DNA from 3 places in the Blautia sp. HCN-20427 genome. Region 3 is predicted to be linked to each of the others. Evidence: riboswitches for the same ligand, from Rfam matches in the RefSeq annotation. Region 3 holds a riboswitch; each other region holds the start of a gene.
What was found. Region 3 has a riboswitch for thiamine pyrophosphate ahead of WKT17_RS00470 (thiamine-binding protein). Riboswitches for the same ligand answer to the same signal wherever they lie in the genome.
Positions count from the first base shown of each region.

Region 1 (9,905 bases), on a different contig from region 3:
TGCATGTATTTCTCCAGAAAGTTCAGAGCAATGTAATAACTGCCGTCAAATTCCTTTACAAGAACATAACCTTCCTCCTGCTCTGTCCCGGCGGTTGTACTGAACGTAGTTTCCGGCTGAATCTCCATCACCGCATCGGGTGTGGTATACAGCATTTTCTGTGTCTCTTCATCCCAGTAAAATCTTCCGTCCAGCGTATCCGTTACCACGCTGTAGGGGATATAGATTTTTCCGTCTGCCACCCGGCCTTTGCTGTCACTGACCGTATCCTGCAGAATCAAAGCAGCTTCCTCCTGACCTTCCAGCTTATAGTACTGTTCCAAATCCATTCTGGTATCTGACGGTGTATATTTCTTTACATAACTTGTAATAATACCTGCTGCACCAACAATTACGATAAGAAATAATGCTATAAACACGGGAGGAATCCCTCTCCTGCGTCTTCTTCTTTTCCTTCGTTTTGCCATTTTCCAGCTCCTTTTAAACTCTCTTTTTATGTGTATTATAGCATATTTTTTTCTTTCGTCATCTATTTCTTCCAGGATTTCATGTTTTTTTCAGATTTTTTTCTTTTTTATACACAATTATGGTGATTCAGCCCTTTACCAAATCAAAGGAAACGGCCTGAAGCTTTCCATCTTCATCTTGAATGTAATCCCGCATATAACCGCCTTCTTCTGCCATCTTATATGCTTTCTCAATACGTTTCGGTGTGGTAGACCTTCCGTTCAGATACAACGTCACCCCCATATCCTCATAAGTCTCCAGTTCCCGGTGCAGAATCTTCCTTTCGTTTTTATCCATACTTTCCTCCCGCAGAATGCAAATGTTTGTGATATATTATTATCCTGCTTCTTCTTTTTTTCCGCACAAAACGCCTCATTCAGTTACAAACAGATAAAGAAAGACTCCCCGTATGTTCTGGTATAAGTGGAAATTTGCAGTGATACAGAATGTATCCGCCTGCTGCAGCAGAATGCTGCATTTCTTGAATCATAAAATCTGCCGAACATGAAAAGACTACCTGAGTTTCACTCCTTCCTGTAAAATTTACAGGGCAGTCTTCTCTATCTGTTCCCTATTATAGCATCTGTACGGTAAATTAGCAAGTATTTCTTCTTTACAATCCGACGGTGCATAGTATATAATATAAAAGGAAAAATAGCATCTTTAGATAAATAACCAGACAGGATGTGATGTTATGAAAATAGAAAAAATAAATGAAAATCAAATACGCTGCACACTTACCAGAGCTGATTTGGAAGAGCGGCATATTCGTTTAAGCGAACTGGCTTACGGAAGTGAAAATGCCAAAAGTCTCTTTCGCGATATGATGCAGCAGGCTAACCTGGAATTTGGCTTTGAAGCAGACAATACCCCTCTGATGATTGAGGCCATTCCCGTATCTGCAGACAGCATTATTTTAATTATTTCCAAGGTAGACGACCCAGAAGAACTGGATACACGTTTTTCCAAATTTACTCCTCTGGGCAATTCCGGAACATCGTCTGAGGAAGCCCCTCCGGTGGAAGTAGAAGGTGCAGACGATATTCTGGGTATTTTCCAGAAAATTTATGAGGCAAAATCCAGAGCCATGGAACGCAAAAAGAAAGAAAGAAATTCTGAAGAAACTACAAAAGAGACAAAAAAGACTGAGATTTCTGAGGAAACTCCGGTTTCCGTAAATTTAATGCGCGAGTACACATTCCGGAATCTGGATACTGTCATTGAAGCCGCTCACGGACTGAATAATTTTTTCCAAGGTTTCAGCGCTTTGTATAAAAACGAAAAGGACGGTACCTATTCACTGATACTGCGTCAGGAGAAAACCCTGCCGGAAGATTTCAACAAAGTATGCAACATACTTTCCGAATATGGAAGCGGTACCTCTTTCTCCCCGGCCAAGCAGGCTTATCTGGAGGAGCACGGCGGTTGCATGATTCCGCAAAATGCACTGACACAGCTGACAAAAATCTAAGATGCAAGCAAAAAACCTCCGCAGCAGAATCTCTGCCCGGAGGTTTTTCACATTTTTATTTATTTTCCAGAAAATCGTTAATCTGAGCAACTAACATATTTCCGTCAATTCCGTGAACCATAGCTGCTTCTGCCAGTGATTCTCCCTGTGCGGAAGGACAGCCGATGCAGTGCATGCCTGCTCTCATAAGAATCGGCACAATATTTTCATCTAAACGAAGCAGTTCACCAATTGTCATATCTGGTGTTACTTTCATGGGTAATTCCTCCTTAAAATTTTCTATTATCTTATTATAATCTCTTTTCTCATTATATTCAACTGTTTTTCTCCATTTTACGCTTCCCTTTTTTCCCCTGTATGCACAAAAAAATCCTGCTATGTTTCTAAATTAAGACTTGTATTATAGAAATAAATATATTAGAATAACCCTAAGAACTGAATCGCAAGGTTCAGAATATATAAGGAGGGTACAATCATGGCATACGTTATTACAGATGAATGTGTAAGCTGCGGAACATGCGCTGGTGAATGTCCAGTGGAAGCTATTTCCGAAGGTGATGACAAATACGTTATCGACGCTGATACATGCGTTGACTGCGGAACATGCGCTGGTGTTTGTCCTACAGAAGCTATCGTAGAAGGCTAAGATTTACATAATACAGAAACATCTATGATGTTTTGTATCATGAAGCGTATACGAAGAGGCAGGAATTTTCGTGATTCCTGCCTCTTCGTTTTATTTTTTCTGAAAAAACCGTTTCTTTTTCTGCCCTTCCTTCTCCACAGCCGCTGCCGCTTCCCGCCTGTACTGCTGGCAGCTGCGGATTCGCTCATCCAGTCTTTTATACCTCTCTTCCCCGGAATTTTTTTCCTGAAGCCTGTCCGTTACAAGTTTACTGATAATTTCCATAAATTCCCTTGATACGGAAAGGGTCGCTGTTCTATGTTCAGGTTGTTTTTTCTCTGCCTGATTTTTATAAAAAAGGGTTGTCAGTTCTCCTATTTCTTTCAGTGCATACCCTTTTTTCTTTAGTTCTCTAATACTCAGAAAAACCTGAATATCCCATCGGGTGTAGTATCTGTGTCCCATTTCGTTTCTTCCAATCGGAAGGCACAGTTCTTCTTCCCAGTACCTGAGCACATGGGATTGAATTCCCAGAAAGTGAACTGCCTCCGAAACCGAATAAATGGCCTTCTGCATATACTGACCCCTTTCTTTGTTTCTCCTAATTATTATAACAAACCCCTGTTAAATTGCAAGAAAATACGTTCGACAAAAACTGTTGACAACTACTTAAAGCGGTGCTAAACTGATAAAAAATAACCAGGGAGCCCCATGGGCTGAGAGGAAGTTTGGCTTCGACCTGTATTACCTGATTTGGATTATGCCAACGTAGGGAGTTTACACATACTGATTTTATATGTCTGTGCATCCTTTCGGCACAGACTTTTTCTTTTTTGTGGAAAATGGCTGTGCCGCAGGTTCGGATTCTCTGGTTTAAAAAATAAAAGATTGGAGAAAACCTATGACTTACACTACACAAATGCATGCCGCAAGGCAGGGTATCATCACAAAGGAAATGGAACTTGTTGCCGAAAAGGAAGGTATCTCTCCCGAAGAACTGCGTCAGTACATGGCAGAGGGAAAAGCCGTCATTCCGGCCAACAAACTGCACAAATGTCTAAATCCCAACGGCGTGGGCTCTATGCTGAAAACGAAAATCAATGTGAATCTGGGAACTTCAAGGGACTGGAAAGACGTTGATATGGAATTGCAGAAGGTACAAAGCGCCGTGGAAATGGGTGCAGAATCCATTATGGATTTAAGTTCTTACGGGGATACCAGAAAGTTCCGCCGGAAGCTGACTCAGGAGTGCCCTGCCATTATTGGAACTGTACCGATTTATGACGCTGTGGTTTACTACCATAAACCATTAAAAGACATCACCACACAGGAATGGCTGGATATTGTAGAAATGCATGCCAAAGACGGCGTGGACTTTATGACTATTCATGTGGGTATCAATAAAAGCACTGCCTGCCGTTTCAAAGAAAACAAGCGGCTTACCAACATTGTTTCCAGAGGGGGCTCTATTATCTTTGCCTGGATGGAAATGACCGGACTGGAAAATCCGTTTTATGAACACTATGACTGGATTCTGGATATCTGTCAAAAATACGATGTGACTTTAAGCTTGGGAGATGCCTGCCGTCCCGGCTGTATCGCAGATGCCGGGGACATTTCCCAGATAGAAGAACTGGTGACACTGGGCGAGTTAACCCGACGGGCCTGGGAAAAGAATGTACAGGTCATTATCGAGGGGCCGGGGCACATGCCTTTAAATCAGATTGAAGCCAATATGAAAATCCAGCAGACCGTATGTCAGGGTGCACCTTTTTATGTACTGGGTCCTCTGGTGACAGACATTGCACCGGGATATGACCACATTACAGCTGCCATAGGCGGCGCTGTAGCAGCTTCCCACGGTGCATCTTTCCTGTGCTATGTCACTCCCGCAGAACATCTGCGTCTGCCGGACGAACAGGACGTAAAAGAAGGGATTATCGCTTCTAAAATAGCGGCCCATGCTGCGGACATTGCCAAAGGAATCCATGGGGCTTCTGACTGGGATTATGCCATGAGCACGGCTCGAAAAAGGCTGGACTGGGAAGAAATGTTCCGGCTCAGTATGGACCCGGAAAAAGCCAGACGCTACCGGGCAGAGGCCAAACCGGAAAAAGAAGATACCTGCAGTATGTGCGGAAACTTCTGCGCTGTAAAAAATATGAACCGGATTCTGGAAGGGGAAATTGTCAGCATCTATGACGAGTGATACCGGATATTCCAAGAGGCAGCCGCATGAAAGCGGCTGCCTCTTATTTTTTCATATTCACAAATTTCGTATAATTCGGCATCCAAACCAGATTTACGGTACCAATAGGACCATTTCTCTGTTTTGCAATGATGATTTCCGCAATGTTTTTGTTCTCGGAATCTTTATTATAATAATCATCACGATAAATAAACATAACCACGTCCGCATCCTGCTCAATGGCCCCTGACTCTCGCAAGTCTGAAAGCATGGGTCTGTGGTCGGGACGCTGCTCTACTGCACGGCTCAACTGGGAAAGAGCCACCACCGGTACATGCAGTTCTCTTGCCAGTGCCTTTAGAGAACGGGAAATCTCTGAAATTTCCTGCTGTCTGGACTCGCTTCTTCCGCTCCCCGTCATCAGCTGCAGGTAGTCGATAAAGATAATGCCCAGATTGTGTTCCATCTTATATTTTCTGCACTTGGAACGCAGTTCCGAGATAGAAATACCAGGTTTATCATCAATAATCAGGTTTGATTTTCCGATAATATTGGCGCCTTCAATCAGCTTCGCCCATTCCTCGTCTTCCAGATTACCGGTTCGAATATTCTGGGAATCCACCTTGGATTCCAGAGCCAGGAGACGGTTTACCAACTGCTCCTTTGACATTTCCAGACTGAATATAGCCGTTGTCACATCGCTGTGAAAGGCCATATACTGGGCAATATTCAATACAAAAGCCGTTTTTCCCATAGAAGGTCTGGCCGCCACCAGAATCAAATCCGAAGGCTGAAATCCCGACATCTTATAATCCAAATCGATAAAACCTGTGGGAATACCGGTAACGCTGCCCTGGGTTCTGGAAGCCTTCTCGATTTTTTCAATGGCGTTTAACACCACCTGGCGGATAGGCACAAACTCTTCACTTCCCCTATTCTGCACCAAGTCAAAGATTTTTTTCTCCGTCACTTCCAGAATGTCCTGAGTCTTCTCTTTGCCCAGATAGCAGGCATTGCTGATTTCCTCTGTGGTCTTAATCAGTTTCCGTAGCATGGATTTCTCTGCTACGATTTCGGCATAGTATTTTACATTGGCTGAGGTGGGAACTGCTGCCAGCAAATCCCGGACAAATTCCATGCTGGAAATTTCCGGCGGCAAATCCTTTTCTTTCAGTCTCTCCTGCAATGTTACAAGGTCAACTGCTTTTCCCTCGTCATGAAGCTCCACCATGGCCTCAAACACGATACCATACTGCTGCTGGTAAAAATCCGCCCCTGTAATCATCTCCGACGCCTCTACAATAGCGTCTCTGCTCATAATCATAGAGCCGATGACCGACTGTTCTGCCTCCATACTGTGGGGCAGGATTCTCTTAATCAGTGCTTCTTCCATTTCGGCGGGAACTCCCTTCTTACGCTTCTTTTACTACAACTTTCAAGTCTGCAGTCACCTGTGGATGCAGTTTTACCGGAACCAGTGTGGTGCCTAATTCCCGGATTGGATTTGCAAGCTGCATTTTCTTCTTGTCAATGTCATAACCAAGCTGCGCTTTGGCTGCTTCGGAAATTTCCTTTGTAGAAACAGAACCGAAGGTTCTGCCGTTTTCTCCCACCTTAATGCTTACCATCACCTGTTTGGTTTCCAGTTCTGTCTTAAACTGTTTTGCCGCTTCCAGATTTTCTTTTGCCACTTTGTCTTCGTGTGCTTTCTGAAGCTTCAAATCATTGATATTCTTCGGGGTTGCCTCTACGCCTAACTTTTTGGGAAACAGCATGTTTCTTGCGTATCCGTCGCTTACATTTACCATCTGTCCTTTTTTGCCCAAAGATTTTACGTCTTCAATCAGTATTACTTTCATACTTCTATGTCTCCTTCTTTCATCATCTGGTCAAGTGTTGCTTTTAACTGCCGGATTGCTTCTTCCACAGTTACACCCGGAAGCTGGGCACCTGCCATATTAATATGGCCGCCGCCACCCATTTTCTCCATAATCAGCTGCACATTGACTTCATCAATAGCCCTGGCACTGATAAAAATTTTGCCCTGATAATCCGTCAGCACGAAGGTTGCCTTAATGCTGTCCACATTCAGCAGTTCATTGGCCGCCTGGGAAGCCACTACGGTGGGACTATCAATACCCTCACTGGGGCATACGGCAATGGCAAAACAGGTTTTATACGTCTCTACATGGCGAATGGCTTCTGCCTTAGCCCTGTAAGATTTCACATCATCGCGGAACATTTTGCGCACTCTGGTTACATCAGCCCCGCATCTTCGCAGGAACGCTGCAGCCTCAAAGGTACGCACACCGGTCTTTGCCGTAAAGTTATTGGTGTCAATAATAATGCCTGAATACAACGCGTCTGCTTCAATATTGTAAATCCTGATATCATCAGAAAAATACTGCAGAATCTCTGCTACCATTTCACAGGCCGAAGACGCGTAAGGCTCAATATAGGACAGCACTGCATTCTGAATCACTTCGCTGCCCTGACGGTGGTGGTCAAGCACCACAATGGTCTTGGTCTTATGCAGAAGTTCTTCGCATTCTGTATAACTCGGCTTATTGGTATCTACCACCACAACGACTGTATTGTTATCCACAATTTCTTTTGCTTCATCGCTGTCTATAAACATATGCTCATCATAATCCGGATTTTTCAGGAAATTTTCCATAATCGGACGCACTGACATGGTGGGATGATTTACCACAATGTGAGCTTTTTTGTTCAGAGATTTTGCCGCCCTGTAGATACCGATACCTGCACCGATAGAGTCCACATCGGAAATCTTGTGTCCCATGACTACAACCTTATCCTTGCTGACCATAAATTCCCGGAGAGCATGGGCTTTCACCCGGGCTTTTACCCTGGTATTTTTACCCATTTGCTGGGATTTGCCGCCGTAATATGTCATCTGGTCCCTATCTTTGATAACCACCTGGTCACCGCCGCGGCCCAATGCCAAATCAATAGCGATACGGGAATATTCATAATTCTGGGCATAAGTAGGTGCATTGATACCGATTCCGATACTAATAGTAACGGCCATATCATTTCCGATATTAACCGTTTTCACCTCTTCCAGAATGTTAAAACGTTTTTGCTTTAACTCTTCCAGAGAACGCTGACGCATAACCAGAATGAATTTATCCTTCTCCAGCTTCTTAATGAGTCCATCCACATCGCTGAAATATTTGTTCAGCTTTCGCTCAATAAGCGCTACCAGAAGAGAACGTCTGACTTCCTCTACACTGTTCAGCGCTTCTTCATAATTATCCAGATACAAAAGCCCTGTTACCAGCTTTTCGTCTTCCTTCTGGCGAATGTACTGATTCAGTTCTGTCTCATCAAAGAAATAGCAGGCAATCAAATCACTGCCTTCCTCAATTTCCAGCAGACCAGACTCCTCCAGCAGCTTTTTCATGGAAATCCGGCGCATAACCGCCTTATAATCTCTTTTCTCAAACTGAAAAGCAATTTCTGCATCCTCTTCTTTCGGAAGTTTTTCCTGCGTGATTTCCGGAAACAGACTGCTGATAGCCTTACGGTATCTCCTGTTCTTCCCTGTCAGTTTTGCAAATTCTTCATTCAGCCATAAAATTTTTCCCTTATAATCCAAAAGGGCATAGGGTACAATAAATTCATTCAACAAAGTTTTCTGTACCTGCCCGTACTGAGTCGCAAAGGAAATCAACTCACTCATAATCGTAGCTCTGCTGTGGAAATACATGAAAACCGCAATGAGCATATAGACTGCAAGGAATCCTGTCACCAGTGCCCCGGCTTTTACATTCACGGTAAATACCAGTATATCCATGACCAGCAGCACTATGGTCAGAATGAAGGGCCACTGCATATAAAATTTCAGCTGGCCTTTAATTTTTAATTTTCCATTCATCTCTTCACCTGCCGATAAATCCCAAAAGAATTCCATCTTTTGATTAATAGGTAACAGTATTATATCATCTTTTAAGATTTTACACAAGAAAAAAGCGCACCGCCGAAGCAGTGCGCCTGTCATCTCAATTAGTCCTGAACATAAGGCATAATTGCCAGATGTCTTGCTCTCTTGATTTCTACTGTTAACGCTCTCTGATGTTTAGCACAGTTTCCTGTGATTCTTCTAGGAAGAATTTTACCTCTTTCAGATACGTATCTTTTCAGCTTGTTTGCATCCTTGTAGCTGATTTCGTTATTTTCCTGTCCGCAGAATACGCAAACTTTTTTTCTTCTGCGTCCGCCTCTTCTCTTCATTGGAGAATCCGGTCTATTACCTTTTTCGTAAGCCATGATTGTTTACCTCCTATCCATATTACTGCCAGCCTTAGCTAAATGGCAGTTCCTCGTCAATTCCATCGGGAATGTTCATAAATCCGTCTGCTGATGCAGCGCTTGGAGACGGTGCAGCCTGTGCAGGTGCTCCCATAGAAGCCTGTCCTACATGACTGTCGCTTACAGATTTGCTCTCAGCAAACTCCTGCTCTTCCACAACTACATCTGTGGTATAAACCTTGTTGCCGTCTCTGTTTGTGTAGCTGCCGGTCTGAATACGTCCAGTCACTACAATACGGATTCCCTGACGGAAATATCTCTCTGCAAATTCTGCCTGTCTTCCGAAAGCCACACAGCCGATAAAATCAGCGGTTGCCTCTCCGTCTCTCCTGAAACGGCGGTCAACAGCCAGTGTATATCTGGCAATCGCCATAGAATTTTCCCCTGCGGAATATCTTACCTCAGGGTCTCTTGTCAAACGACCCATTAAAATTACTTTATTCATCTTATCACCTCATAAATCTGGAAAGAAAAGGCTGTTTTTCAATGAGCCGATTCGTGCCGTCAAAAGAATTAAGCCTCTTTCTTAACAACTAAATATCTTAACACATTGTCCATAATGCGGATATGACGTTCTATTTCTGCAGGGCATGCTGCATCAGCTTCGAACTGGATGAAGTAGTAGTATCCTTCGCGCATTTTCTGGATTTCGTAAGCTAATCTTTTCTTGCCCCATTCTTCAACTTCTGTTACGTTTCCGTTGTAACGGGCAATGTAGCCTTTTGCTTTTTCCACTACTGCTGCACGAGCGTCATCTTCAATCTTTGCATTTACGACTA
Region 1 is NZ_JBBKBX010000021.1:33,620-43,524, reverse strand. Features, by position in the region: gene WKT17_RS12705 (glycosyl hydrolase family 18 protein) at 1-467, opposite strand, end outside; gene WKT17_RS12700 (hypothetical protein) at 595-804, opposite strand; gene WKT17_RS12695 (adaptor protein MecA) at 1,202-1,978, shown strand; gene WKT17_RS12690 (DUF1858 domain-containing protein) at 2,034-2,234, opposite strand; gene WKT17_RS12685 (DUF362 domain-containing protein) at 2,454-2,624, shown strand; gene WKT17_RS12680 (MerR family transcriptional regulator) at 2,715-3,179, opposite strand; TPP riboswitch at 3,294-3,395, shown strand; gene thiC (phosphomethylpyrimidine synthase ThiC) at 3,505-4,812, shown strand; gene dnaB (replicative DNA helicase) at 4,856-6,184, opposite strand; gene rplI (50S ribosomal protein L9) at 6,204-6,650, opposite strand; gene WKT17_RS12660 (DHH family phosphoesterase) at 6,647-8,692, opposite strand; gene rpsR (30S ribosomal protein S18) at 8,821-9,084, opposite strand; gene WKT17_RS12650 (single-stranded DNA-binding protein) at 9,119-9,571, opposite strand; gene rpsF (30S ribosomal protein S6) at 9,640-9,905, opposite strand, start outside.
Region 1: it holds a riboswitch for thiamine pyrophosphate, as region 3 does, so the genes downstream of both, thiC (phosphomethylpyrimidine synthase ThiC) here and WKT17_RS00470 (thiamine-binding protein) in region 3, are expected to answer to the same signal.

Region 2 (9,905 bases), on a different contig from region 3:
TTCGCGAAAGACAATTTTATGATACAGAAAAAATGAGTAAAGAGCAGAGAAATATGTTTGTTGTATGGCTCATTGTTGCTATGAAAAATGTGCATTTAGATGAAAAAAGGCATTTAGAAAGTACAGGGAGGACGTGATTTTATGAGAATTCTGGTAGCCGAAGATGACAGAGATATGAATGCGATTTTAGTATCCAGGCTAAAAAAAGAGCATTACAGTGTAGATACCTGTTTTCAGGGAGAAGAGGCGCTGGACTATCTGGCCGGTGCAGAATATGATGTAGTGATTCTGGATATTATGATGCCGGTGCTGGACGGTCTGAGCGTGCTGACAAAAATCAGAAAAGAGGGAAATCAGGTTCCGGTGTTGCTTCTGACAGCCAGAGACAGCATTGAAGACCGGGTGAAGGGACTGGATTCGGGGGCCAATGATTATCTGGTGAAGCCTTTTGCTTTGGAAGAGCTGCTGGCGCGTATCCGGGTGCTTTTGCGCCGGGGAACAGGAGAGAAGGAAAACGTGTGCCGTGTGGCGGATTTGGAAGTACACCTGGATACCCATGAAGTTCTGCGGGGCGGGAAGGAGATTACACTTTCCGGAAAGGAATTTTCCCTCCTTCGCTATATGATACAGAACCAGGGAATCGTGCTGTCCAGAGAAAAGCTGGAGCAGCATATCTGGAATTATGACTATACAGGAGGCTCGAATGTGATTGACGTGTACATCCGCTACCTGCGGAAAAAGATTGATGAGGGCTTTACTTCTAAGCTGATTCACACTGTACGGGGCGCCGGATATGTGCTGAAGGAGAAAGCATGAAAAAAATATCTTTGAAAATAAAAGTGACGCTTATGTTTACTTTTTTCATGACGCTTTTAACCTGCATTTCCCTGGGGCTGTTGTTTTCCCTCAGTAGCCAGGAAATTTTAGGTTCTGTACAGGCTCAACTGGAAAAGCGGGTATATGAAAGTATGGATGAAGTAAGTGTGCAAAATGGTAAACTGGATATGGAACAGGATTTTTATGATTTGGAGGATGGCATTTACCTGGCTTTATATGATGAAACGGGAACCTTTCTCTTTGGGAGAGTGCCTTATGGTTTTCAGGAAAAGACGGTGTTTGCAGATGGGAGTATGCAGACTGTGGGAACAGGCGCCGCGCGGTGGTATGTTTTTGATATCAAGTATCGGCCGGGAGAATTTCAGGACGTGTATATCCGGGGTGTCTGTTCCATTAATCGTGCAGAAAACAGTATGAAAACCGTTCAGCGTCTGGCTCTGATTTTGTTGCCTCTGCTGGTAGCGCTTACAGGAACAGCGGGGTATTTTTTCATTAGAAGGACGCTGCGCCCGGTAAGGCAGATTACAGAAACCGTACAGGAGATACAGAAAGACAGGGATTTGTCCAGAAGAGTAGGTCTTGGCCGCGGCACAGATGAAGTCTATGTGATGGCAGAAACATTTGATAAAATGTTGGCGCAGATAGAGGAGGGATTTCAGAGGGAAAAGCAGTTTACCTCGGATGTCTCTCATGAACTTCGTATGCCGGCGGCAGTGATTCTGGCGCAGTGTGAGGAGTTGCTGGAAGACGAAAATCTGACGAGGGAGCAGAAAACGCAGCTGCAAAGGATTCAGAAAAAAGCTTTTGAAATGTCAGACATGATTTCGCGCCTCCTGTTTTTGTCCAGGGCAGACCAGGGACGGCAGGAAATTCAAAAAGAGCGGGTAAACCTCAGTGAATTGACGGAAATGGCTGCTTTGGAGATGGAACTGTTGGCAGAGAAAGAAAATATCCGGCTGGAAATGCAGATAGAGGAAAATCTTTTTGCGGAAGTGGACGAGAGTCTTTACCTCCGTATGGTGGTGAACCTGGTTTCCAATGCCATTGCTTATCACGGAGGACCGGGCTATGTGAAAATCCGTCTGCAGGGTATGGAAAATCAAATTTGGGGAAGTATAGAGGATGATGGAAAGGGAATTTCCCCGGAAGACCTTCCTCATATCTGGGAGCGGTTTTACCGGGTCGATAAGGCCAGAATACAGGACAGTCATTCCGGGCTGGGGCTGCCTATGGTGAAATGGATTGTGCAGGCCCACCAGGGAGAAATCCAGGTGGAAAGTACTCTTGGCAAGGGCAGTGTGTTTACCTTTTGGCTGCCCACAGAAGAAAGTGGAGAAAAAAAGTAAAATATTTTCTGGTTTTAATGTTTCTTTAATCTTTCCTGGGTATACTGACTTCATCAAATACAGAGAGGAGATTTTATTTATGAAGAAATATACAAGGATAACAGCTGTTTTGGTTTTAGGAGGTTTGCTGGCAGGATGCGGAGCAGCAGAAGGAAAGGATATTGGACAGGAATCTGCCAAAAGTATTGCATTTGAGAAGGCAGGGGTTACGGAAGATGAGGTTTCCAGATTAAAAGTCAGCAAGGACAGAGATGACGGAAGAAGTATTTACGAAGTGGAGTTTGATGCAGGAGAGAAGGAGTACAGTTATGACATCGGGGCCAGTGACGGAGCCGTTTTAAGTGAGGAAACAGACGTCCGTGATTCTTATGAGACACAGACACCCTCCGGTACACAGACAACAGAGGGACAGGATACAGCAAACCAGCAGAACACAGCAGAAAGCAGTTCCCAGGGAGATGCACAGAACGTTCAGGTAGCTGTCAGCCAGGAAGACGCGAAAAAAGCGGCTTTAGAACGTGTTCCCGGAGCAGAGGAAAAAGATTTGCGCATGGAACTGGATTTGGATGACGGGCAATATATCTACGAGGGAGATATTGTTTACCAGCAGACAGAGTATGAGTTTGAAATTGACGCGAATACAGGTTCCTTCCTGAAGTGGAGCGAAGAGAACTACTAAGAAATACAAGAGGAAGATGTGGCACGAAACCATATGGAGAATGAAAATGCTTTTCCTATTTTCTTTTCCATAGCTGTTTTGTGCCACATTTATTGTAAACAAAAAGTATATTGTAAACTTAAAAGTATAATAAGGTTGACAATTATTGCTACCCTATGGTAAAGTGTAGGAAGAAAAATTGAAAAACAGCAACAGGAAAGGAAAAAGAATATGACAACAATAGCAGGGGAACGAAATAAGACACAAGATTTGGTTTATGTGAGTATTTTTGCAGTATTAATTGCAGTATGCTCCTGGATTTCCATTCCGGCGGCGGTGCCATTTACACTGCAGACTATGGGAGTTTTTACTGCTGTGGGAATTTTAGGCGGAAGAAGAGGCAGCATGGCGGTTTTGATTTACATATTGCTTGGCATCATAGGAATTCCGGTGTTTGCAGGATTTACAGGAGGAATTGGAGTTCTGGCAGGAACTACCGGAGGATATATTGTGGGATTTCTGGTTTCTGCACTGGTGATGTGGGGGATGGAAAAATTCTTCGGAAGAGGAAAGGCAGCGCTGTTCTTTTCCATGCTTGCAGGACTGTTGGCCTGCTATACCGTAGGAACTCTGTGGTTTCTGGTCGTGTATACCAGCCAGACAGGTCCAGTGGGAATCGGCGCAGTATTAGGCTGGTGTGTCATTCCTTTTATTATTCCGGATTTGCTGAAAATTTTGTTGGCAATGGTTTTGACAAAGAGACTGGGAGGCGTTATCAGAAGATGAGAGAAGAAAGGCTTCTCAGATTGCGGGCACATCATGGTATGTGCCTTGCTTTTTTTGAGGGAAAAGGGTATAGTGACGGATTTACAGCGCATATGGAAAACGTTCTGGCAGGCATGGAGCAGAATCCAATCTTGCAAATTGTGACAACAGGGGATATTCTATGTAAGAAATGTCCAAATTTAAGGGAAGATATCTGCATTAGCCAGGATAAAGTGGAAGAATATGACCGAAAGGTGCTGCTTGCATGTGGACTGGAAGAAAATTGTGTCATTTCCTGGGAAGAGTTTTTTCATTTGGTGGAGAAGAGTATTCTGAAGCCAGGCAGACGGGAGGGAATCTGTGGGCATTGCCAGTGGGGTGAAATTTGCAGGAGGAAGGAGCAGGAGAGATATGGAGGATACGAAGGAACAGCCAAAGATTCGTAAGGCGGAGAAAGAGGACTACAGAGAAATCGCGGGATTTATGTAGCAGGTGCATGATTTGCACAGCCAGGCCAGACCGGATATTTATAAAGATGTGCAGCATTTTTATACATTGGAGCAGTTTGCAGAAGACATGGCTAACCCGGAAATCCTGTTTTTGGCAGCCAGCGTAAGCGGAAAAATGGTGGGCATGTGTGAGATAAAGTATCATACAGCCGGAGGAGGCAGTATTACCAGAAAAAGGCAGAGAGCCTATGTGGAGGCAATTTGCGTGGACGAAAAATATAGAAACCGGGGTATCGGAAAACTGCTGCTTATAGAGGCAGAAGCGGAAGCCAGACGCAGGAATATTTTTAAACTGGAACTGACAGCGTGGAATTTCAATCAATCGGTATTGGAATTTTACAGAAATTATGGACTTCGGTGTCAGAAAGTGATTCTGGAAAAGGAAATTTAGATTGGAAAACCGGAAAAAATGTGGTACACTATAGCTAATCACAGAGGAGGTTTAAGACTATGAGAGCAGAATTTGATGAAACATTAGTAACAGGAAATGAGATGATAGATTCTCAGCATAAAGAACTGATTGGCAGAATTAACCAGCTTCTGGAAAGCTGTGAAGACGGACAGGGTAAAATTAAAGCAGTAAAAATGCTGGATTACCTGTTGGACTATACAGAATTTCACTTTAGTGCAGAGGAGAAACTGCAGGAAGAAATGGAATATCCGGGTATCAAAGAACATAAGGAAAAACATGCGGAATTCAAAAAAGCAGTAAAAGAATTACAGGAAATGCTGGAAGAGGAAGAAGGTCCTACAGAAGCTTTTGTTGCACAGGTACAGAAAAATGTTGTGGACTGGCTCTTTGACCACATCAAAGGCTTTGACCGTTCTGTAGCGGAGTACAAATTCATGGCATCGAATGCAGAGAGATTATAAGGATCAAAATTATGTTATTATTTGTGGAATATCCAAAATGTACCACCTGCCAGAAAGCAAAAAAATGGCTGAAAGAGAGAAATCCGGAATTTTCAGAGCGCCATATTGTGGAGGACAGACCTTCCAAGGAAGAATTAAGAGAATGGTATGAAAAAAGCGGACTTCCTTTAAAGAGATTTTTTAATACCAGCGGGAATAAGTACAAAGAACTTCATTTAAAAGACAAACTGCCTTCCATGACAGAAGAAGAGCAGTTGGAACTTCTGTCCACAGATGGGATGCTGGTGAAGCGTCCGATTCTGGTGGGCGAAGATTTTGCACTTCCCGGCTTTAAGGAGAAAGAATGGACAGAAAAGCTGGAAAATGCATAAAAACAATTTCATATGCAGTCAGGGGAGCCCGTAGGCGGGCTGAGAGGAAGTGCTCAAACTTCGACCCTTTAACCTGATATGGGTAATGCCAGCGTAGGGAGATGTGAAAACCGGGAGACGTGCTGACGTTTCCCGGTTTTTACGTCTCCGAAAGAAAGGAAAAGACATGAAATGTAAAAAAGAAGATATGCAGCTTTATGCAGTGACAGACAGAACCTGGGTGGGAGAAAAGTCTTTTGAAGAACAGGTGGAAGAATCTCTGGAAGGAGGAGTTACCTTTTTGCAGCTGAGGGAAAAACATTTAGCAGAAGAAGAATTTTTCAAAGAAGCCGTAAAAATCCGGCAGTTAGCAGCAAAATACAAAGTTCCCTTTGTGATTAATGATAACGTGGAAATTGCCAGGAAGGTGCAGGCGGACGGTGTTCATCTGGGGCAGAAGGACATGGGGCTTTTGGAAGCCAGAGAAATACTGGGGCCGGATAAACTCATTGGTGTGTCCTGCCGGACTGTGGAGGATGCCAGAAAAGCAGAAGCTCTGGGTGCAGACTATCTGGGCGTGGGAGCTGTATTTGGAACTTCTACCAAGAAGGACGCAAAGCCTGTTGCAAGAGAAGAGCTGCAGGCCATTTGCCGGGCCGTTTCCATTCCGGTGGTAGCTATCGGAGGCGTGAAAGAAAGTAATCTGATGGAATTAAAAGGCAGCGGCGTTTCCGGTGTTGCTGTGGTTTCCGGGATTTACGGACAGAAAAATATAAAAGAGGCCTGCAGGCGGCTGCGGGAACTTTCAGAAGAAATGACGGCAAGGAGTATGAAAAAAGTTCTGAGCATTGCAGGTTCAGATTCCAGCGGCGGAGCAGGTATCCAGGCCGATATAAAAACCATTACTGCACACGGTCTGTATGCCATGACAGCCATTACTGCCCTGACTGCACAAAACACTACCGGAGTTTACGGGGTTCAGAACGTACCGCCGGAATTTGTGGCAAAGCAGCTGGACTGTATTTTCCAGGATATCTGTCCGGATGCTGTGAAAATCGGTATGGTTTCAGACAGCCAGATTATCCATGCCATTGCAGAAAAACTGCGGGAATATGAAGCCGAAAATATTGTGGCGGATCCGGTCATGTCAGCTACCAGTGGGGGAACTCTTATGCAGAAAGAGGCAGAGAAGGCAATAAAGGCAGAACTGTTTCCGCTGGCTGATGTGGTGACCCCCAATCTCTTAGAGGCGGAAATTCTGACAGGAATGAACATTCATACAGGAAAAGATATGGAAAAAGCGGCGCAAATCATTGGAGAGGGCATGGAGGGAGCTGTGCTCTTAAAGGGCGGACATTTAAAGGAGACGGCAGATGATTTGTTGTATTTTGAAGGAAAATTTATCTGGTATCCAGGAGAAAAAGTGGAAAATCCCAATACACACGGCACTGGCTGCACGCTGTCTTCTGCCATAGCCTGTAATCTGGCAAAAGGTTATGATGTGCCGGAGAGCGTCAGAAGGGCAAAAGCATACATTACCGGAGCCTTGCGGGCACAGTTGAACCTGGGAAACGGCAGCGGGCCGCTGAATCATATGTATGCGTTGAGAAAAGAAAATGTGGAAAATATTTTTGAGAAATACATGAAGGAAACTTGAAAAAGGGGTGGGGCAGTGGTATTCTTTTTTGAGAATACTACGAGAAAAGCAGAAAGGAACATTTTCACTATGTATTACAGAAAACCCCACTATTATCAGGATTTTGTCTGCACGGCTGACAAATGTCCGGATACCTGCTGTGCAGGCTGGCAGATATTCATAGATGAGGAATCTCTGGAAACCTACAGTCGGGTGAAGGGAGATTTCGGTATCCGTCTTCTGAACTCTATTGATTGGTCTGTGGGAGCCTTTGAGCAGTATGAAAAGCGCTGCAGCTTTTTAAATGAAAAGAATTTGTGCGATATCTATAGGAAACTGGGCCCCTCCTCACTGTGCGAAACCTGCAGGCAGTATCCAAGGCACACAGAGGAATTTGAAAACCTGCGGGAGCTGTCCCTGTCTCTTTCCTGTCCTGTGGCAGCAGAAATGATTCTGGGCTGCAAATCCAGAGTGGAATTTCTGGAAGAAGAGGACGATTTGGAAGAAATAGAGGAAGATTATGAAGACTTTGATTTTCTGCTTTTCGGAAAGCTGGAAGAGGTGCGAACGTATCTTTTTCAAATCCTTCAAAATCGGAAATACAGTATCAGAAAGCGAGTTTTCCTATGTCTGCACATAACACAGCTCTTCCAGAATGCTTTGGAAGAAGGCATACTTTTTGAAGTGGATTTTGCGGAAGAACTGCAGAAAGCAGATAAGAAAATAAAAGATAGAAAACCTGAAAAACGTTCAGAAATTCGTTTTGAGAGTATGCAGTTTATGCTGAAAGACTTGCGCAGACTGGAAGTGCTGCGCACGGAATGGGAGGGAAACCTGTCCTGTCTGGAAGCTGAATTATACGGAGAAGGAAGGTCTTCTTATGAGAAAAAGCGTGGAAAATTTCTGCAGTACATAGAAGAAAAGGAAAGGGAAAACTGGGAAATTTATCAGGAACAGATTCTTATATTTTTTGTCTATACTTATTTCTGCGGCGCTGTTTATGACGATATGGTGTATACCAAAATGGTTCTGGCTGTGTTCAGCGTCTTCTGGATAGATGAACTTTGTTTCGCAAAATGGCTGCAGAATCAGGAACGACTGACCTTTTCTGAAATTGTTCAGACAGCTTATGAATATGCAAGAGAAATTGAACACTCCGATGAAAATTTGAATCTTCTGGAAGAAATTTTCCATGAAAACGGGCAGTACAGTCCCAGGCATATGGCGGATATCGCATAGAAAAAAATAAAAAGAGAGGAGTATCAGACCATGAGTGAAGAAAAAAAACAGGAAAAACCATACTGGGAGGGAAAGGAATATTCTTTTTTTGCTCACAAAAACTGTGAGTATTTTCCTTGCCATGAAACAAAAGATTTGGAAAATTTTAACTGTCTGTTCTGCTATTGCCCGCTGTACGCCCTTGGCAGTAAATGCGGCGGAAACTTCAAATATACGGACAATGGCATAAAGGATTGCAGCGCCTGTCTTCTGCCTCATAAGAGGAAAAATTACGGGTATATTATGAGCAAATATAACGAGATTATGGAACTGGCGAAAAAAAATAAATAACAGACAGGGAAACGTCCTTTTGTCCGGCACGCTTACATTTGCCGGATAAAAGGGCGTTTGGCTAACATATTAGAGTCTGCCGGATTCGCAAGAGAGGTAGTTGTCAAAATTTTATAAATTTCTGAGAGGAGATTAGAGCAATAACCTGTGTCAAATCTTTGCATACATAATCGCAGAAAGGTTCTAAAGCAGCTGTGTAAGGAGTCAAATCAGGCACCATGCAGGTCACTCCATTTGCAGCTTTGCCCGCTTTCAATCCGTTTATGCTGTCCTCTACAATAAGGCAGTTTTGAGGCGGTATACGCAGTTTTTGGGCAGCTTCCAGAAAAATTTCCGGGTTGGGCTTGCTGTGCTGTACCTCATCACCGCAGACGGAGGCGGTCATAAATTTTGCAATATCGGCCAGCTCCCAGTAGTGAGAGGCACGCTTTCTGGGGGTGGAGGTGGCTACTGCCCACGGAATCTGTTCCTGTGTCAGATAAGTCACAATTTCCTGTAGTCCCTTCTTTTCGGGGACAGAATGCTTTTCTATGTAATCGGATAAGTATTGGGAACGTATACTCCTGGCCCGGTGGTAATCAATTTTTCCTTCAAACCATTTCTGAAAAAGCGCTGCATTTTGTTCGCTGGAACCGCCCCGCATTTGTCCAAGATGTTTTTCCGTAAGTTGAAAATTCAGTTCCTTTCCGGCTTTTAGCCATCCTTCTTTCATAACCTGTTCCGTGTCAAATAAAACACCGTCCATGTCAAAAATGACAGCCTGTATCATAAAAATCCCCCTTTCTAAAAACGGTATTTTGGTATATTTTATTTCTCTTTCAGAATAGCAGAATCCAGGAATAGGTGCAAGGGCAGAAAAGCGTTGGATTTGAAAATGGGACGTGGTATAATGATGGTACGATGTGCAGTTTACAAATATACAGGAGGTTTTGCAAAAGATGAAGATTATCATTTCTCCGGCAAAGAAGATGAATATTCGGACAGATGAACCCGTAGAGTTTACAGAGCCGGTGTATCTAAAAAAGGCAGAATGTTTATGGAATACTCTGAAAGAAAAGGATTTTCAAACGCTGCAGAAACTGTGGAAATGTAATGAGAAAATTGCCCGGCAGAATTGGTACAGACTGCAAAATCAAAATTTTTCTTCCAGACTGACTCCTGCGGTACTGGCTTATGAAGGGATTCAATATCAGTATATGGCACCTTCTGTATTTACAGAAAACCAGTGGGAATATGCACAAAAGAACCTGCGGATTTTATCTGGGCTTTACGGGATTTTAAGACCTATGGACGGAGTGATTCCCTATCGGTTGGAAATGCAGACAAGACTGGAAACGGTTTCAAATTCACGGAAAAAGCGGG
Region 2 is NZ_JBBKBX010000004.1:22,245-32,149, reverse strand. Features, by position in the region: gene WKT17_RS03280 (response regulator transcription factor) at 142-816, shown strand; gene WKT17_RS03275 (sensor histidine kinase) at 813-2,183, shown strand; gene WKT17_RS03270 (PepSY domain-containing protein) at 2,263-2,862, shown strand; gene WKT17_RS03265 (biotin transporter BioY) at 3,073-3,627, shown strand; gene WKT17_RS03260 (DUF1284 domain-containing protein) at 3,624-4,052, shown strand; gene WKT17_RS03255 (GNAT family N-acetyltransferase) at 4,099-4,506, shown strand; gene WKT17_RS03250 (bacteriohemerythrin) at 4,566-4,988, shown strand; gene WKT17_RS03245 (arsenate reductase family protein) at 5,000-5,359, shown strand; TPP riboswitch at 5,370-5,476, shown strand; gene thiD (bifunctional hydroxymethylpyrimidine kinase/phosphomethylpyrimidine kinase) at 5,526-6,995, shown strand; gene fliB (flagellin lysine-N-methylase) at 7,065-8,213, shown strand; gene WKT17_RS03230 (cysteine-rich small domain-containing protein) at 8,244-8,543, shown strand; gene WKT17_RS03225 (HAD family hydrolase) at 8,647-9,312, opposite strand; gene yaaA (peroxide stress protein YaaA) at 9,482-9,905, shown strand, end outside.
Region 2: it holds a riboswitch for thiamine pyrophosphate, as region 3 does, so the genes downstream of both, thiD (bifunctional hydroxymethylpyrimidine kinase/phosphomethylpyrimidine kinase) here and WKT17_RS00470 (thiamine-binding protein) in region 3, are expected to answer to the same signal.

Region 3 (9,905 bases):
CGGGAACTGCCTGCAGCATTCTTCTTACCAGTTCATCTGCACCGTCTCCTGCATAAAAATTATAATTTTCCACCGGAAGTTCCGGCAGGTGAAAATGACGCAGTGTCTGATTTCCCACATAGGCAATGGATTCCACGGTATCTGCAATGGTTCCGTCCAGGTCAAAAATACAAGCTTTATACATGTCTACCACTCCTTTATTTCCAATCCCATTTTTCTGCATTCCTGATAGAGTCTTGCCAGAGGCAGCCCCACAACCGTATTATAATCCCCCCGGATTTCCCGGATAAAGACTGCGGATTTCCCCTGGATTCCGTAAGCACCTGCCTTATCCATAGGTTCTTCGGTCTCCACATATCCCCTGATTTCTTCTTCTGTCATGGGATAAAAATACACTTCTGTCTTTTCATGGAAGGTGCGGATATTTTCTTTTCCCTCTTCCCTCACCATAACCGTTACACCGGTATAGACTTCGTGCTGTTTTCCCTGAAGCATGGTGAGCATGCTCACAGCCTCCTCCTTATCAGCCGGCTTTCCTAAAATTCTGCCTTCTGCGGCCACTACAGTATCCGCACCGATAACTGCCACGTCTCCTGTTGTCTGTGCATAAATATCACGGCATTTTAACAGGGACAGCTCCTCCACAGCCTGCCCCGGCTCTTTGACGGTTATCTTTTCTTCTGCCTGGCTGGGCTTTACCACAAAAGGAATCCCTGCCTGGGATAACAATTCCCGCCGTCTCGGTGATGCACTTGCAAGTATGATTTGTTTCATTGTCTGCTCCTTTTTGCAGTATGAAATATCTTCTGGTGTACTGCATAGTAAGAGTATAGCCCGACTTTTCCTCTGACGCAACCTCTTTTTAAAAGGGACGGCCAGAATCCGGACTCTCCCGTCCTTCGTGGCCGTCCCTTTTTATCAGAAGGTTCGTATGGAAATTTCCTGTTTTACGCTGCTACAATCAACTTTTTGACCGGTCTTCCTCCCAAAAACAGACGGGTATAAACCAGTTCGCACTTTTTAAATTTATGAAAGGTTTTTCTTGCTTCACATTCGTTGCAGTACACTTTCCAGCAGCCGCAGCATTTGCAGTTTTTCCCTTCATTTTCTATAAATCCCTTCACATCCTCCTGGGGATATCCCAGAAACAGTCCGATTTCGTGAGGGAACTTTGCACAGCTTTGAATTCTCTGCCGCAGACAGACCAAAGCCTCTTTCGCTTTTTCATATGCATAGCCCTCTGCTGCTAACATCTGTCTGGTTTCCCTGCGGTTTAAATCCTGCTCAAGGCGGCTGATTCTATATACATACAAAAGAGCCCTTTGCCCGTGCAGGCGCATAACCATCAGACCCAATCCCTTTTCCTGAAACACCTTCTGCCATTCTTCCAGAACTGCCTTCAATTCTTCCCGGTTTTCCCAGGGATACCAGAAAAGATTGGCTGTCTTCAGTCCGGCCAGCGTGGGAGCGCTGTGACGGATTAAAAATTCATCAAGCATAAACCGCTCCTCCTTTGATATCCTCCAGTACAGACTGCAGCGCTGCTGTGCTGGCTCTGTGAATCCGCACAATAGGAATGTTGTTCCTCTTGGCCTCTTGGGAAGCATTCATAACCATTTTGTGGGAAACCGTATTGGTAAACATCAAAAGCAAATCCGGGCAGCCCATTTTTTTCTTAATGGAACCATGTTCTTTGACAAAGACTTTCGCCTTACATCCATAATCCTGACACAGATTCTCATATCTGGTGACCATTCTCTCGTTTCCTCCGATAATTACAATACTCATATGCAAAACTCCTTTCCATTGTTGTTATCATTTCCTTTTTTCTTCCATTCATACGCTCACTAAGTTAGTTATTTCTAACCTGTCTGTAAAAAGAAAAGACATAGGGTAAAACTGCCTCTCCTCTGTTAAATTAGCTACAACTAACTCTTATGCTACTATCATACTGATTTTTCTATTTTTGTCAATAGTTTTTTTGAAATTCATAGAAAATTAATGAAAATACCTCTTCCTTCTCCTCATAAAAAGGATTATAATGGAGAACATATAAGAGTATGGGAGTGAGACTCAGAAAGGATAATGATATGGGAAATTTTGGAAAAAAACTTTTAGGGATGGGCGCTTTAGGCGCAGCGGCAGGTGCTGCAGCTTACTATTTTGTTAAGAAGAAAAATGAAAATCCGGACTTACAGGAAGAGTTTGCTGACTTTCAGGATAATTTAAAAGAAACTGCTGTTTCTGCTGCAGGCGTTGCTTCTAAATTTAAAAAAGTCATGGAAAAATCCGTAGATGACGCAGTAAGCAAAGTCAAAGAACACACCGACGATTTTCTGGACGACGACATCTTTGAAGAAGAGGATTTTACCGAAGCAGTCAAAGAAACCGCAGAAGATATGGCCGAAGAAGCTGCCGAAAAAGCAGAGGATATCAAAGAGGAAGCAGAAGAAAAAGTACAGACTGCCGCTGAAACCGTCAAAGATATAAAAGACGAAATAAAAGAAGAAGTGAAAGAAGAAGAAAAAGAGAGCGAAGCGTAAATTCGCAGACAAAAGAGGGAGGATAAACCAATGAACAACCAGTTATTCGAGCAGGCAAAAAATGATGATATTCTGTCAAAGGAATTGATTTCTTTTCTTTTGGAAACCATGGAATACAACCGTCTGAGTTTCATCAATGACGCAGTGGAAATTCTGAAGGTCCTGAAAATCCGTATTGAGCGCGGCGACAAAATCACAGACGCAGTTTCTCATCGGATTTACAACCTGCCGGACTTCAAAAACTTTGTCCGCGAGCATTTTTCATCCTACATTTACAGCCAGGTATTTACGGCCTTAAAGGACGAGAAAAGTTATTTCTCCTTAGAGCCCTGTGAAGGCGGTTACGAACTGGTGCTCTCAGACAAAGACCAAAAAGTATACAAATGGATTTCCAGTTTGAACGAAAAGTTTTCTCTGGTTTACATGGCAGCCACTAAGGTCGTATACATAAAAAATGTAAGAACCAAAACCTACACCCCTTTTCTTTCTGCGAACGGCAAATACTGCCGATATGACGAAAGTGTAGGAAAACTTCTGGAAATTTAAGGGGCTATCGGGAAATACCGTTTTTAGCTTCTAAATCTTAAAATAAGAATCTCCCGTAGAAATCAGTGTTTTTTATACCTAATCTTCTATGGGGAATTCTTATTTTTTCTTTTCTGTATGTATTTTAGGGCACAAAGACCCCTCAACTGCATTTTTGAAAGCCTATATGAATAAAGATAAAGTTATATCCTATAAACCTTATATTTCTGCTTGAACAATACGTCCAAAGTTTATCTCATCTTTAAAAAGATCATACACATATTCTGAGCTTTCCATATATAAACCGGTTTCTTTATCCTGAAGTTTTTCAAAGACTTTTGAGTTATAAAACTTATCCATATTAATTTCCTACCTTTCGTAAAAGTTTTATACTTTTTTCTGTATGAAAAGAATACTGCGATGATGTCTTTTTATATATCATTCCTTTCAATAAGGTTTCAAAATCAATAATTTCATTTTCATACTGACGAAATAATAATGCCATATTATCATCCGCAACAGGTCCTATAACCATATCATATTTGTAAATGTTCGATTTCTATTATTCATGACAAATTTTGCACATTCTTCCGTTGTTTCTAAACCGAAATCTTTATATGGTCTGCACATTGCCAAATTTATACTATCAATTACAATATTACTTCCATGATATAATCTCATAACACGCCTCCGTTTTTTCGGCACAATATCCCCAAGTCTTCTATTATTGTTTCAAAATCTAAAGTATGCTCAACTTCATAGTTTTCTTTTATAAACGCAATACCTTTAAACTGAAAAGGGTAACGAAATGCTTCCTGTATACTGAGATTATGATGTTGTGCAAATTCGTTTACACATGCAACAGTAAAACCTATTTTCTTTTTCTTTTCACTCATCCAAAACCTCCATTTACTCTTATCTATTGAACTATAGTATTATAGTCCAAACAACGATGACGCGTCAAAAAGTACAGCATTCGGTAAGCACAGCCCATACGTATCTGCAAATATTCTTATTAAATTCACCTGATGGTTCTTTATTTTCTTCATAATCCTTTTGTAAAACCTGCTTAATTTCCTCAAACTTCTCATAAGCTTCTTCTTTTTGAAGTCTGTTCCAGTAATGCGGCACAATCTTCTTCATAATACATGATTGTCACATTCTCCCAACATGTCCCTCTGCTTTCTACACTTTATTTTAACTGATTTTTATCTGCAACTCAAGAAGATGAAGAAACAAAAAGAAAAAGCCGCATTTCTGCGACCTTCTCATACCTTTTCCCATCTCTACCTCACCACATACAAACCCTTCACAAAAACACCTCACAGCTGCGTTATCATGTTGTAATACTTTCCGATATCTCCAAATGCATTTTTATAATAGTTCTCCACTGCTATCTGAATATTATATGCGGCTTTTAATTTTCCCCTATCTTCTCCAGAATATACCGTTTATACTCCAGAAACTCTGGCGTCAGATTAAAATCCGCCGCTCTGGGCTTTTTCTCTTTTATCACAATTTCTTCTGTGATGGTTCCCGGACTCCCTGTTAAAAGATAAATCCGGTCCGCCAGAAGAATGGCCTCGTCTATATCATGTGTAATAAAAATTGTAGACAGGTGAATCTGCTCCATGACGTTTAAATACCACTTATGCATGGCACTTTTTGTCAGGGTATCAAGGGCGGAAAACGGCTCGTCCAAAAGGGCAATTTTCTGAGAAAACATATACGTCCGCAGAAGCGCTGCTCTCTGGCGCATACCCCCGGAAAGCTGAGCCGGGTACTTTTTCTGAGTCCCTTCCAGCCCAAATTCCTGAAAATAGGGCTGCACCTGACTTCTCGCCGCCTTCTTTTTCTCCCCCCTGATAATCAGAGGCAGGGCCACATTGTCCTCAATGGTGCGGTAAGGCAGAAGCAAATCCTTCTGAAGCATATAGCTGACCTTCCCCGGACTGCCTGTAATCTCCTCCCCGTCTAAAAACACCTGTCCGCTGTCCGGCTTTAAGATACCGGAAATCACATTAAAAAGTGTTGTTTTTCCGCCGCCGCTGACGCCTAAAAGAGCCACCAGTTCTTTCTCCCCCAGACGGATGGACACGTCCTCCAGAACCTTCCTGCCGTCAAAGGATTTTGTCACATGGGAAACTTCAAGCTGTGCCATTTTTTTGCCGCCTTTCTTATTCCGGAAGATACTCATTGGAAAATCCTGTATTTTCCGGTATTTCTGTTTCTGACAGGCCGTTTTCATTCAGCCAGTTATAAAAAGCGTTCCACCGCTCGGGGCTGATATATCCCCAGCGTTCTTCCTCCGCCTTATACTGGTCAGCCAAATATTTCTGGCTGGCTTTTACCAGTTCCACATCCAGTTCCGGTGAAGCCTCACAGAGAATGTCTGCTGCCGCATCCGGGTCTTCAATGGCAAATTCATACCCCTTTTTCAACGCTCTCAAAAAAGCTTTTGCCGTTTCCGGCTCTTTTTCCAGAAATTCGTTATTTCCTATAATTACAGGTGTATAATAGTCAAATACCGGATTGATATCTTTAAACGCAAAGTAGTCTGTATCCAGACCTGCCACTTCTGTAGCTACACCAGCCCAGGCATAAAACACCCAGATAGCGTCCACGGACTTTGTCTTCAGTGCGGATACCTCGTCCGTCACTGTGCTTGGAATCAGTTCCACTTTACTGAAATCCCCTCCGTCTTCCTCCACCACGTTTTTCATCATGGCTTTTTCAATGGGAGCGTCCCAGGTGGCATACTTTTTCCCTTCCAGTCCCTTGGGACGGTCCATGCCCTCCCCTTTTCTGGAAATAATACCGGAAGTGTTGTGCTGTACAACAGCAGCTATGGCTGTATTGGGAAGTGCGTCTTCTCCCGCTACCGCCGGTGCCATCGTATCCTGAAAGGAAACACCCAACTGGGCTTTTCCCGACGCCACCAGGGCGTCTGCACCGTCCTCCGGCGGCTGTACGATTTCCACTTCCAGCCCCTCATCTTCAAAGTATCCCTTTTCCTTGGCCACATACAGACCGGTATGGTTTGTATTCGGTGTCCAGTCCAGTACAAAAGTCAGATTTTCTGTTTTATTTTCTGCTTTCTTCTCTTCTTTCAGATCGCCGGATTCCCCGCAGCCTGTAAAAGCTGTGAGAACTGCCGCGCACAAAAGCGTCGCAAAATATTTCTTTTTCATGTATCTTTTCTCCTCTGTCTTATTTCACATTTTCCCAGGGCATGGCCTTTTTCTGCAGAATTTCCACCAGCTTCATAAGAAGCAGGCTGATAATGGAAATGAGAAAAATCACGGCAAACATTTTGTCATAAGCAAATGCTTTTTTTACCCGTGTCATGTAAACCCCAAGACCGCTGAAGCCTCCCAGCCATTCAGAAATCACAGCGCCTACTACGGAATACGACACGGAAATTCTAAGACTGGCAAAAAAGTGACTCATGGCTCCCGGCAGCTTAATATAACGAAAAATCTGAAACTCTCCTGCCCCCATGGAACGCATGAGATTGATCATATCTTTATCCGCAGACCCAAAACCGTCCAAAAGTCCTACGGTAATAGGAAAAAAAGTCACCACCACAATGAGAATCACCTTTGGCAGCATTTCATATCCAAACCACAGCACCAAAAGGGGCGCAATGGCCACCGTAGGGATGGTCTGGGTCAGAACAATTAAAGGATAAAAGGCTTTGTACAGCTTTTCAAACCGCTCCATGATTACCGCCATGAGAAAACCCACGGCAATACCGCAGGCCAGTCCCAGAGCCGCCTCCAAAAGCGTTACCTTTGCATTTTCCATTAAAAGCCCGAAATCCCCCACAAAAGCCTTCCCCACATCCACCGGGGAGGGCAGCATAAAGTTGGGAATCAGCCCGGCCATGGAAACCGCCTGCCAAAGCACCAGCAGTACAGCCAGAGCCGACACGGTCCAGATTTTACTGGTGGTGTTTTGAGACTTTTCTTTCAATGGTAAGCACATCTCCTTCCGGCTTGTAGCTGACCTTAATATAAGCAGCTACAGACGGCGCTCCTGCCTTCACTGCAATATGCTGACATTCCTTTACAATGTCCATGAGTTCGTCATAGTCTCCCTCAATGGTTGTCTCAAAAGGGCCTACATAATAATTATTTCCCGTACTTTTAATATAGGCAATCACCTCGTCTACAATACGGATTAATTCCTCGTCGTCTTTTGCCTCCGGCAAAGTCTGGATAGCTACGCTTGCGTTCATGTTTCCTTCCTCCTTATTCTCTTTCTGTATAAAAAATCCCACCAGGGAGTACCTGATGGGATTCATGTCTGTATCTGAACCTGCAGATTTTACAAAATGCTTCCTACGCCGGCATTATCCGAATCAGGTATGAGGGTCTAAAACGAATGTGGTTTTATTCTCAGCCGGACTTGCTCCAGCTCCCCTTGCAACGTTCAGTTTACTGTATTTATAATTTTCTGTCAATACTTATTCCCAGGCCTCTTTCAATTTCCTCATGGCTTTTTCGATTTCTTCTTCGGTCATGCAGGCATAGCCCAGAAGTACCTTTCTTTCCGGTTCTTTTTTTATCTTGCTGCTTTCTATGCCGTATTCCGAGTATCCGTAGACCTGAACACCGGCCGCTTCTGCCCGCAAAACTGCCTCCTCTTCTGTCAGCCCGTTTGTGAATTCCAGTACCAGATGAAGTCCCGCATATTCTCCCGAAAAAGTACAGATATCCCCCATATCCCGCAGAACTTTCACCATTTTGTCATGCTTGCTTTTATAGACAGCCCGCATACGGTTCAAATGCCGCTCATATCCTCCTTCTTTTAAGAATAACTCCAGTATCTTCTGGTCTGCTCTGGACACGGTTACTGAAAAAGGACTTTTCCGCTCTGCATACTGCTCTGCCAGAAACTCCGGCAAAACCATATAGCTGACACGAATGGACGGGGCAATGGATTTGGAAAAAGTTCCCATATAAATCACACGCCCGCCCCTGTCAAATCCCTGCAGAGCCGGAATAGGCTTTCCGCGGTAACGGAACTCGCTGTCGTAATCATCCTCAATGATGTAGCGATTTTCCGCTTCCTCTGCCCAGTCCAGAAGTGCCATACGGCGTTTCAGGGGCATAACCGTGCCTGCGGGAAACTGGTGAGAGGGCATCACATAGGCAATCTGTGCACCGGAATCTTTCAAAGAGGAGATACACATACCGCTTTCGTCCTGCTTCACCGCTTTTACCTCATACCCAATGTGCAGAAAATCGTAATATGCAGTCAGGTAGGTATGGTCTTCCATGGCAATCACACGGTTTTTCCCCAGAATGGTTCCCAGGAGCATCAGCAGATAATCGTTTCCTGCTCCAATTAAAATCTGCTCCGGGCGGCACCGCATGCCTCTGGCCTGATACAGATATTCCGCTACTGCGCTGCGAAATCCATATTCTCCCCAGGGATTTCCCAGCTGAAACAAGGTATCGTCATCCTCTGAGAGCACCTGCCTTGCCAGCTTTTTCCAGATATTGTGAGGAAAACCGCCGGGCGCTATGCCGTTTAAAGAAAAATCATAGGCACAGGTTTTCTGTTCTCCCGCTGCCCTTTTAGAGGGATTCTCTTTTTCTGTTTTCCACTCTTCTGTCCTCTTCCTGCCGGGAACGTAGAGACTGTCTATTTCGCAGATATAGTAGCCTTTGCAGGGAATGGACTCAATATACCCTTCGGATACCAGCTGGTCATAAGCCAAATCTACGGTGCTTCGGCTCACAGCCAGACATCTGGCAAAGGCTCTGGACGAAGGCAGCTTTTCTCCCGGCATTAAATGCTTCTGCTGCACAGCCCTTTTGATATAGTCACAAATCTGCTCGTAAATCGGCACTTTGCTTTTTGTATCCAGAGGAATTAGTAATTCGTTCACAGGCTCCTCTTTTCGTATAACATCTTAATCATTACTGATTCAGTTTAAAAGAACTCTTCAGAGACACAATGCGGTTAAATACCGGCGCTCCCGGTTTGCTGTCATGGCAGTCCGCACAGAAAAATCCGTTTCTCACAAACTGGAACCGGTCGTAAGCCTCTGCTTTTCCAAGTTCCGGCTCTACCAGACAGCCTTTGACTACCGTAAGAGAATTCGGATTCAGGTTCAAACTTCCGTCTTCCTTATTGTATACGCCTTTTTCTTCATCTACGATATTCTCATACAGACGGCACTCCGCCTCTACGGCTGTCTCAGCGCAAATCCAGTGAATCGTTCCTTTGACTTTTCTTCCGTCCGGGGAATTTCCGCCTTTGGAGGCCGGGTCATACGTACAGTGGATAACCGTTACATTTCCCTCTTCATCCTTTTCGCAGCCTGTACAGGTCACAAAGTACGCATTCATGAGGCGCACTTCATTGTCCGGATAGAGACGTTTGTATTTCTTTACCGGAACTTCCATAAAGTCTTCTCTTTCAATGTAAAGTTCTCTTCCGAAAGGCACTTTTCTGCTGCCCAGTTCCGGATTTTCCATGTTATTGGGCACTTCCAGGTACTCGATTTCGCCTTCCGGATAGTTATCAATAACCAGTTTTACCGGGTCTAAAACAGCCATCATACGAGGCACTTTCATCTTCAAATCTTCGCGGATACAGTATTCCAGCATAGCGTAATCCACAGAACTGTTCGCCTTTGAGACACCGCAGAGCTCTACGAATTTCTGAATGGATTCCGGTGTAAAGCCCCGTCTTCTAAGAGCCGCAATGGATACCAGACGAGGGTCATCCCAGCCGTCTACAATGCCGTCTTCTACCAGCTTTTTGATATAACGTTTTCCTGTCACTACATTGGTCAGATACAGCTTTGCAAATTCAATCTGC
Region 3 is NZ_JBBKBX010000001.1:86,308-96,212, forward strand. Features, by position in the region: gene WKT17_RS00405 (HAD family hydrolase) at 1-184, opposite strand, end outside; gene WKT17_RS00410 (Maf family protein) at 187-774, opposite strand; gene WKT17_RS00415 (DUF3793 family protein) at 948-1,499, opposite strand; gene WKT17_RS00420 (DUF2325 domain-containing protein) at 1,492-1,788, opposite strand; gene WKT17_RS00425 (hypothetical protein) at 2,091-2,543, shown strand; gene WKT17_RS00430 (hypothetical protein) at 2,574-3,089, shown strand; gene WKT17_RS00435 (hypothetical protein) at 3,288-3,428, opposite strand; gene WKT17_RS00440 (DUF3990 domain-containing protein) at 3,430-3,603, opposite strand; gene WKT17_RS00445 (DUF3791 domain-containing protein) at 3,746-3,964, opposite strand; gene WKT17_RS00450 (hypothetical protein) at 4,029-4,211, opposite strand; gene WKT17_RS00455 (ABC transporter ATP-binding protein) at 4,486-5,229, opposite strand; gene WKT17_RS00460 (ABC transporter substrate-binding protein) at 5,246-6,259, opposite strand; gene WKT17_RS00465 (ABC transporter permease) at 6,279-7,043, opposite strand; gene WKT17_RS00470 (thiamine-binding protein) at 7,012-7,308, opposite strand; TPP riboswitch at 7,393-7,504, opposite strand; gene pdxR (MocR-like pyridoxine biosynthesis transcription factor PdxR) at 7,537-8,967, opposite strand; gene WKT17_RS00480 (glutamine--tRNA ligase/YqeY domain fusion protein) at 8,999-9,905, opposite strand, start outside.